Regions from separate parts of the Kitasatospora sp. NPDC056651 genome, predicted to be linked through region 3. Evidence: riboswitches for the same ligand, from Rfam matches in the RefSeq annotation. Region 3 holds a riboswitch; each other region holds the start of a gene.
What was found. A riboswitch is a leader RNA that binds a small molecule or an ion and turns the genes downstream of it on or off. The one in region 3 is predicted to bind cobalamin.
Positions count from the first base shown of each region.

Region 1: it holds a riboswitch for cobalamin, as region 3 does, so the genes downstream of both, ACFRAR_RS36010 (prenyltransferase/squalene oxidase repeat-containing protein) here and ACFRAR_RS36295 (acyl-CoA thioesterase) in region 3, are expected to answer to the same signal.
Region 2: it holds a riboswitch for cobalamin, as region 3 does, so the genes downstream of both, ACFRAR_RS12760 (HoxN/HupN/NixA family nickel/cobalt transporter) here and ACFRAR_RS36295 (acyl-CoA thioesterase) in region 3, are expected to answer to the same signal.
Region 4: it holds a riboswitch for cobalamin, as region 3 does, so the genes downstream of both, ACFRAR_RS21540 (ribonucleoside-diphosphate reductase subunit alpha) here and ACFRAR_RS36295 (acyl-CoA thioesterase) in region 3, are expected to answer to the same signal.

Region 1 is NZ_JBHTWX010000152.1:13,822-16,010, reverse strand. Features, by position in the region: partial or broken gene ACFRAR_RS36015 (prenyltransferase/squalene oxidase repeat-containing protein) at 1-324, opposite strand, end outside; cobalamin riboswitch at 542-619, opposite strand; cobalamin riboswitch at 707-861, shown strand; gene ACFRAR_RS36010 (prenyltransferase/squalene oxidase repeat-containing protein) at 966-2,189, shown strand, end outside.
Region 2 is NZ_JBHTWX010000025.1:22,125-24,313, forward strand. Features, by position in the region: gene ACFRAR_RS12760 (HoxN/HupN/NixA family nickel/cobalt transporter) at 45-1,163, opposite strand; cobalamin riboswitch at 1,194-1,407, opposite strand; gene ACFRAR_RS12765 (hypothetical protein) at 1,565-2,189, shown strand, end outside.
Region 3 is NZ_JBHTWX010000157.1:6,461-8,649, forward strand. Features, by position in the region: gene cobF (precorrin-6A synthase (deacetylating)) at 1-574, opposite strand, end outside; cobalamin riboswitch at 721-895, shown strand; gene ACFRAR_RS36295 (acyl-CoA thioesterase) at 1,089-1,538, shown strand; cobalamin riboswitch at 1,661-1,835, shown strand; gene metE (5-methyltetrahydropteroyltriglutamate--homocysteine S-methyltransferase) at 2,012-2,189, shown strand, end outside.
Region 4 is NZ_JBHTWX010000054.1:46,110-48,298, forward strand. Features, by position in the region: gene ACFRAR_RS21535 (glycosyltransferase family 39 protein) at 1-732, shown strand, start outside; cobalamin riboswitch at 795-937, shown strand; gene ACFRAR_RS21540 (ribonucleoside-diphosphate reductase subunit alpha) at 1,131-2,189, shown strand, end outside.

The sequences.
Region 1 (2,189 bases), on a different contig from region 3:
GGAGTTGAGGATGCCGCGCTCGTAGTCGGTGACCACCGGGTTGGCGCTCGGCCAGGACGGCGCGGCGAGCTGGTTGCGGTACACCAGGCGGGCGTTCTTGGAGGCGTCGCCGCCCGGGGTGACGTCGGCGGCGGCCGTCCCGGCGGCGGCGAAGGCGCTGAACGCCCACTCGTTGGACAGGCCGCTGCCGGCGTAGCCGCCGTCCGCGCCCTGGAGGGTGCGCAGGTAGGCGACGCCGTTGGTGCGGGAGGTGGCGATCTGGGTGGGGGTGGCGGTGGCCCCGGCCGGTATCGCGGTGGCGAGCGCGCAGCCGGCGGCGGCCAGGACGGCAACGGCGGCGGCGAGGCCCCGGCGGGCGGGCAGGCTCCGGTGGGCGGAGAGGTTCCGGTGGACGGGCGGACGGGAGGCGGTGGTCACGGGAAGGGCTCCTGGGGTAGGGGGGCTCCGACCGTGCCCAGGCGCGCCGACGGACGTGCGCCGGCGTGAGGGCGGCCGACGCCCGGATCGCGTGGACGGACTTCCGCAGAGCTGTGCGGCCGCCGGGCATTCGGGCTCGCGGGGTGGACGAGCCACCCCGCACACCGCTGCGCGTCAGCCCCGGATTCGCACCGGGTTCCCCCGCTCGGCCGAGCCGGGACGTTACCGTATTCAGGCCCTTGTCGACCGTGACGCAGGCGATATGACGAAGCGTTGACCCGGTCGGCGCGGGCATGGTCTGATGAAGCGTTTTTCCTCCGTGGCTGTCAGGGGAAGCCGGTGCGAATCCGGCGCTGTCCCGCAACCGTGTGCCCGTCGTGGCGAGCCGTTCCGGCTCGTGGCGGCGGACGAGTCGGAATGCCTGCGCCACGGAACACGCACGAGCGTCGTCGAGGACTGCGACGCGGTACGGAACGCCCCCGTCCCGGGGCGTGCCCTGCTGCGTCCCCGTGTCCGCGCCGGCGCCGGAGTCACAGGGAGTCGTTTCCGTGCCGGTCCACAGACACCGTCCCACCGGGTGGCGGCGAGGCACCGCCGTCCCGGCGGCGGCCACCGCCCTCGCCCTCACCGCGGGCAGCCTGGCCCTGGCGGCACTGCCCGGGACCGCGCACGCGGACCCGATGGAGCAGTGCACCGCCACCTCCGGCGCGGTCGTCGCGGTCGACTTCGGACCGTTCGGCGGCGGCGTGCTGCGCGGCTGCGACGCCCACCCCACCACCGGGATGAACCTGCTGCACAACGCCGGGTTCAGCACCACCGGCACCGCCCACGACGGCCCCGGCTTCATCTGCCGGCTCGGCAACGGCGCGTTCGACGGCGGCACCCAGTACCCGACCCCGGACAAGGAGGCCTGCGTCAACACCCCGCAGGCGACCGGGTACTGGTCCTACTGGATCGCCCCCGCCGGACAGGACACCTGGAAGTACGCCACGCTCGGCGCGATGTCCCAGAAGCCCGGCCCGGGCGAGGTCGAGGCCTGGGTGTACGGCGGCACCGACATCGGCGGCACCAGCGGCACGCCGACCTTCAGCCCGGCATCGGTCCGCGCCACCGGCGGTGCCTCGCCGTCGCCGACCGGCGGCGCGAGCCCGACCGCCTCCCCGACCACGACGCCCACCGGCACCCCGAAGCCGTCCACCGGCGACCTGCCCGCCGCCGCCCGCTGGCTGATCGGCCGGCTGACCGACGGGGACCACGTCGTCGACGACTGGGGCACGGTCGACCACGCCGCCACCGCCGACACCGCCCTCGCGCTCGCCGCGACCGGCGGGCACGACGACACCGTGCGCAAGCTCATCGCCCACCTCGCCGCCCACACCCAGGAGTTCGCGTTCCCCGCCGGCCCCGACGCGGCCCCCGGCGTGCAGGCGGCCGCACTGCTCGCCCTGGTCGCCGAGGCCACCGGCGGGAACCCGCGCGACTTCGGCGGCCACGACCTGATCGCCGCGCTCGCCGGCCACGTCTGCGACGCCCCCGGCAAGGCCGGCGCCTGCACCGCCGCCGGGGACTTCGAGGGCGCCACCTGGCCGATCAACCAGGCGTACGCCCTGCTGGCCCTCGCCCGGGCCGGGGCGGACGTCCCGCCGAGCGCCGTCGCCCGGCTCGCCTCCGCCCAGTGCGCCGACGGCGGCTTCTCGTCCGTCAACATCGCCCCCGGCGACCACTGCGAGGCCGACCCCGCCACCACCGCCCTGGCCGCCCTCACCCTGCGC
Region 2 (2,189 bases), on a different contig from region 3:
CCCCCGCGCGACCCCTCGATCCGGCCAAAACGGCCGGGGGTGCCTCAGGACTCCCCGGTGGGCGTCCAGCGCTTCTCCACCCGGGCGAGCTTCCAGTACCCGATCGCGATCGCCCAGACCACCACGAACAGCCCGGCGATCGCGTAGCCGACGTTGTCCAGGGAGATGTCCGCGATGAACCCGGTGACCGGGTCGGTCAGGTCGAGCTTCTCGTGCAGCACCCCGACCAGCTCGATGGTGCCGATGATGAACGCCACCGCGATCGACAGCCCTGTGATGGTCAGGTTGTAGTACACCTTCCGCACCGGGTTGGCGAAGGCCCACTGGTACGCGAAGTTCATGAACGTCCCGTCCAGGGTGTCGAACAGGCTCATCCCGGCCGCGAACAGCAGCGGCAGGCAGACGATCGCGTACCAGGGCAGTCCCGAGGCCGCCCCCGAACCGGCCATCACCATCAGGGTGACCTCGGTCGCGGTGTCGAAGCCCAGGCCCAGCACCATGCCCACCGGGAACATCTGCCCCGGCCGGGTGATCGAGCGGGTCGCCCGGTTCAGCACCCGGGCCATGAAGCCGCGCGAGTCGAGGTGCGCCTCCAACTCCTTCTCGTCGAACTGCCCGGCCCGCATCGCCCGGAACACCTTGACGATGCCGAGCAGCGCCGCCAGGTTGAGCGCGCCGATCAGGTAGAGGAAGACGCCGGAGGTGGTCGTCCCGACCACGCCGAGCCACTTGTGGGTGGTCGACTCGTCGTCCATCAGGGTGTTCGCCAGCTGCGCCCCGCCCGCCACCAGGGCGGCCATCAGCACCACCATCGAGGAGTGCCCGAGGGCGAACCAGAAACCCACCGAGACCGGCCGCTTCCCGTCCGCCATCAGCTTGCGGGTGGTGTTGTCGATCACCGCGATGTGGTCGGCGTCGAAGGCGTGCCGCATGCCGAGGGTGTAGGCGGTGATGCCCAGGCCCACCCCGAAGACCTGGGTGCCGACCGCGTACCGCTCGGGCGCGACCAGGAAGATCAGGGTGCCGAAGGCCACCACGTGCAGGGCCAGGATCACCCCCATCAGCCCGGCCGTACGGACGGTGTCCTCCCGCCGCCACGCGAACGCGGGCAGCACGGAGGGGGCCGGCTTCGCCCCGGCGGAAGAGAATTCGGGCAGGGTCATCTGCGGATCACGCTCCAGCACCTCGTGGAATACCTCGTGAGATGCCGTGGCCGGTCTCCTGGCTTACGGGAAGCCCGTACCCGCCTTCCCAGGCGCGCGAGGCGCCCAGTGGCTCGATGGGTACGGACGGCGTTCCTCCGCGGACGGAGGGACGACCCGATCACAGTGGCGAGGGCCGCTCCGGGCTGGGACCCCTGAAGGTCCGTCACCGGAATTCCCGAGCACCACGGCGGGCTACACCGTAGGGGCCGGGCCCGACCCGTGCAAGGCCGGGCCCCTGCGCGGGTGGCCAGGATCACAGGGCCCGCGGCCGCACCACGGGGCCGGGCCGGCCGACACCCGGACCGGCCGGATCCCGCCGAGGGCGCGCCACCGCCGGACCGGATGAGTACGATCATGACGTGCCGTCCCACCCCCACGTCTGGCCCGCCGACCGCTGGAACACCCGGCCGGTCAGGGCCCGCGTGCTGGCGGTCGCCCGCACCCTCACCTCGGCCACCCGGGTCCTGGACGTCCTCACCCTGCTGAGCCCCGACGGCATCGAGCGCTACTTCACCGTCAACCCCGGCTCCGCCTTCGCCGACCGCGCCCTGGACGAGTACCTGCGCGGCCTGCCCGGTTTCACCGTGCTGGACTGGGAGGACGCCGTCCGCCGCCGCTTCGACCTGGCCGTCGCCTGCGCCGTCCACTCCTCCATGCACCGCCTGGACGCCCGCCTCGTCGTCCTCCCGCACGGCGCCGGCTACAACCGCCTGGTCACCGAGTCCACCGGCGACACGGTCAGCGCCGCCGGCCTGTCCCGGAACGAACTCACCCACCGCGGGCGGGTGTTCGTGGACGTCCTCGGCCTCTCCCACCCCGAGCAACTGGACCGGCTGCGGGTCTCCTGCCCCGAGGCCCTGGACGTCGCCCGGGTCGTCGGCGACCCGTGCTTCGACCGGATGCTCGCCAGCCGGCGCTCCCGGGACGGCTACCGCGCCGCACTCGGCGCCGTCGACGGACGGCGGCTCGTCGTCGTCAACTCCA
Region 3 (2,189 bases):
AGGCGGCCCGGCCGTCGAGCATCACCACCACGTCGTCCACCCCCTCGGGAAACCCCTCGGCCAGGCGGCGCCCGGTGGTGATCTGCACCGGGCGGCCGACCCTGGTCAGCGTGGTGCGGTGCCGGGCGGCGAGCGCGGACACGCTGCTGATGCCCGGGACCACCTCGTACTCGAACGGCGCCCCGCCCCGGGCCGACACGTCCTCCACCACCGCGATGACGCTGTCGTAGAGGGCCGGGTCGCCCCAGACCAGGAACGCGGCGCGCTCGTCCGGGCCGAGGTGTTCGGCGACCAGACGCTCGACCAGGTCGGCGCGGCGCACCCGCCAGTCGTCCACGGCGGCCGCGTACGCGGGGGTGGTGCGGTCGCGCTCCGCGTCCGGCACCTCGACCACGCGGTGCCCGGGCCGGCCGTGGTCGGCCAGCATCCGGCGGCGCAGCCGGATCAGGTCCTGTCGCTCCTCGCTCTTGTCGAGGACGAAGAAGACGTCGGTGCGGGCGATCGCCTTGACCGCCTGCAGGGTGAGGTGGTCGGGGTCGCCCGCGCCGATGCCGATGACGTAGATGTGCCGCATGGGGACATTCTGCCGTCCGCCCGGGCGCGCGGCCCCAGGGGTCGTGCGTGGACCGACCGAAGAGGTGGGCGGTGGCCGTGAGCTGCGCGGATGGACGTAAGCTGGCGGGGCAGCTGGTTCGCCCCGCCCGCCAGGCGGGGCGTCGCAAGAGGGAACCCGGTGACGCCTTTCGACTGGCCGGTCCGGGACCGCCCCGCAGCGGTGAGCGGGAGCGACCGCCGTCCCGTGCACCGGGCCCGGCAACGGGGCCGGGAAGCGACGGCCGGTGGGCGTCCGTCCCCGGTTCCGGCCGGGAGGGCGTGCCCGCGAGTCCGAAGACCTGCCGCTGCCCGCGTGCCGTGGTGGCCCGCGGTCCCACCACGACCCCGAGTCGGGCCGACGGTGCGGGTGGACCGTATACGGACGGCTGCCCGCTCCTCGGCACGCCCGGGGCGCGCGACCTCACGAAGGAGAGTTCCGTGCAGCGGAACGCCGACCACGGTTCCCACGGCGCCATGACGGGCGGGCCGTCGCTGTGACCAGTCCCTCCGTCCTCTCCCGCACCCCGGCCGACTCGGCGGTCACCCTCGCGCACATCATGAGCGACCACGACACCAACCTCTACGGGACGGTGCACGGCGGCGTGATGATGAAGCTGATCGACGACGCGGCGGCCGCCGCCGCGGGCCGGCACGCCGGCGTTCCCGCGGTCACCGTCTCGGTCCGGGAGATGTCGTTCCTGGCGCCCGTCAAGGCGGGGGACCTCCTCACCGTCCGCGCCCGGGTCGGCCGCGCCGGGCGGACCTCGATGGACGTGTCGGTGGTGGTGACCTCGGAGCGGTGGAACCTCGCCGGGCCCGTCACCAGGGTGGCGACGGCGCAACTGGTCTTCGTGGCGGTCGACTCCGAGGGCAAGCCCCACCCGGTACCGGAACTGGCCCCGGAGGGCGACGCCGACCGGCCGCTCGGGGGCTCGGCCGAGTAGCCGCGCGCGGCCGCGACGTCTCACCATGCAGACGCCTTTCGAGATTTCCGCCTCGGCCACGGTGGTTTGCCCCTAAGCTGGCGGCGCAGCTGGTTCGCCCCGCCCGCCAGGCGGGGCGTCGCAAGAGGGAACCCGGTGACGCCTTTCGACTGGCCAGTCCGGGACTGCCCCGCAGCGGTGAGTGGGAACGACCGCCGTCATACGCACTGGACCCGGGACGGGTCTGGGAAGCGACGGCCAGTAGGTGTCCACCCCTGGTTCAGGCCGGGGAGGGCGCGCCCGCGAGTCCGAAGACCTGCCACTGCCCGTGCGCGACCGTTCGCGCGCGGCCATCCGGTGACCTCGTGGGCGGGTCGGCGACCATACCGGGCGGAGCCGTGCACGGGTGCGGACGTCCGTCAGGTCCGTCATCCCTTCGCGTCCTCGTGCCGTCACCGGGCACTTGAGGATTCAGGCTCGCGAAGGAGAGTCCCTTGACAGCGAAGTCCGCAGCCGCGGCGTCCGTGGCCACCGCGTACGGCTACCCCCGGCAGGGCCGTCACCGGGAACTGAAGAAGGCGATCGAGGGGTACTGGAAGGGCACGGTCACGGCCGAGGCGTTGCTGGCCACCGCCGCCGAGCTGCGCCGGACGAACTGGGCGCAGTCCGCCG
Region 4 (2,189 bases), on a different contig from region 3:
GCCGGCCTGTTCACCGTCCTCGCGGTGGCCGGCACCATCGCCTACGCGCGCCGCGAGCAGATGAACGAGCACGACGCGCCCGAGAAGGACCCCGTTCCCACGACCCGGGGCCAGCGCGCCCTGCTCGGCACCGTCCTGACCGTCACCGCCCTGCTGGTCCCCGCCGCCCACGTGTGGACCGGCACCTCCGGCGCGCTGTTCCGCCACCTCGCCTACGGCATGCTGCTGGCCGCCCCGCTCGCCGGGGTCGGCCTGACCCGACTGGTCGGCGCCCACTTCCGCCACCCCCAGCTGGGCATCCTGGTCTGGGTCGCGCTGCTCGCCCTCGGCCTGGAGCAGTCCGCCCTGCGCTACCAGAACGGCCCCGACTCCGGCCGTCTGCTGGCCGTCCTGCGGGTCCACACCGAGCCCGAGGGCCGCTACCTCACCGAGGTCGACGGACTCGCCGAGTACTACCTCGGCGGCGTCTCCAAGCCCGAGCAGTGGATCTCCTCGCGCACCGGCACGGAGTACCGCGACGCCGCCGGGGTGCAGCACCACGGAGACGACGGCAGCGTGGCCGCGATCCGGGACGGCTGGTTCACCGTGGTCGTCCTCGACAGCACCGCGCCGAAGGCCACCGACCGGGCCCTGAGCGACGCCGTGACGGCCTCCGGCAACTACCGGCTGGTGGCCCAGTTCACCTCCCCGACCGGCGATTCGAGCACGTACAAGGTCTATCTCAAGCACTGACGGGCCACCCGGTCCATCCGCACCCGCGACACGACAGGCACAACATATGGTGCCGCCGCAAGCTGGCGGCACTACATGTATGCTCGCTTCTGCTGTCGATGCAGGGGAACCCGGTGCGAATCCGGGACTGCCCCGCAGCGGTGTGCGGACGGCTCCAGCAGCCGTACCGCGAGTCCGAGTACCTGCCGACGGCCTGCGCCACGGCCCTCCCGCAGAGGCCGCGCGCCAGCACGAGCAGTACACCTCCGGGCCTCGCGGGCGGGCCGGGGAGTCACCGTCGCGCGACGCCGTTTGCGTTCGTGCCGTGCTCCCCTGCCCCGATCGGCCCGGCGGCCCCCGATCACCGCCGCCGATCGCCGCCAGGAGAGAGCGCCTTGACCACCGCCGCCTCAGTCACCCTGCCCGCCCAGGGCACCGGTACCGCCTTCACCGACCCGACGGTCTCCGACCCCGGCGGCGCCCTGCTGCGGCTGCTCACCGACCGCAGCACCGACCTCACCGAGGTCGACCCCGGCCACGTCGCCGCCGCCGCGCTGCGCGGCCGCCACGCCGGCTCGGACTTCGCCGAGCTGCGCGGGCTGGCCGTGGACGCCGCCGCGTCGATGATCGCCGAGGACCCGCAGTACTCGAAGCTGGCCGCCCGCCTGCTCGCGCTGGAGATCGTCGACGAGGCGAACAGCCAGGGCTCGGTCTCCTTCTCCGCCTCGATCGCCGTCGGCCACGCCGAGGGCCTGATCGGCGACACCACCGCGGACTTCGTCGCCAAGCACGCCGCCGCCCTGGACGCGCTGATCGACACCGCGGGCGACGACCGCTTCGAGTACTTCGGCCTGCGCACCGTGCAGTCCCGCTACCTGCTGCGCCACCCGATCACCCGCAAGGTGATCGAGACCCCGCAGCACTTCCTGCTCCGCGTCGCCTGTGGCCTGGCGGTCGGCGACACCGAGCAGTCCGTGCGCGAGGTCGCCGAGCTGTACGGCCTGATGAGCCGCCTGGAGTACCTGACCTCCTCGCCGACGCTCTTCAACTCCGGCACCCGGCACCCGCAGATGTCCAGCTGCTACCTGCTGGACTCGCCGCTGGACAACCTGGACTCGATCTACAACCGCTACGCGCAGATCGCCCGCCTCTCCAAGCACGCCGGCGGCATCGGCCTGTCCTACTCGCGCATCCGCTCGCGCGGCAGCCTGATCCGCGGCACCAACGGCAAGTCCAACGGCATCGTGCCGTTCCTGCGCACCCTCGACTCCTCGGTCGCCGCCGTCAACCAGGGCGGCCGGCGCAAGGGCGCGGCCTGCGTCTACCTGGAGACCTGGCACGCCGACATCGAGGAGTTCCTGGAGCTCCGCGACAACACCGGCGAAGAGGCCCGCCGCACCCACAACCTCAACCTGGCGCACTGGATCCCGGACGAGTTCATGCGCCGGGTCAACGCCAACGAGGACTGGTCGCTGTTC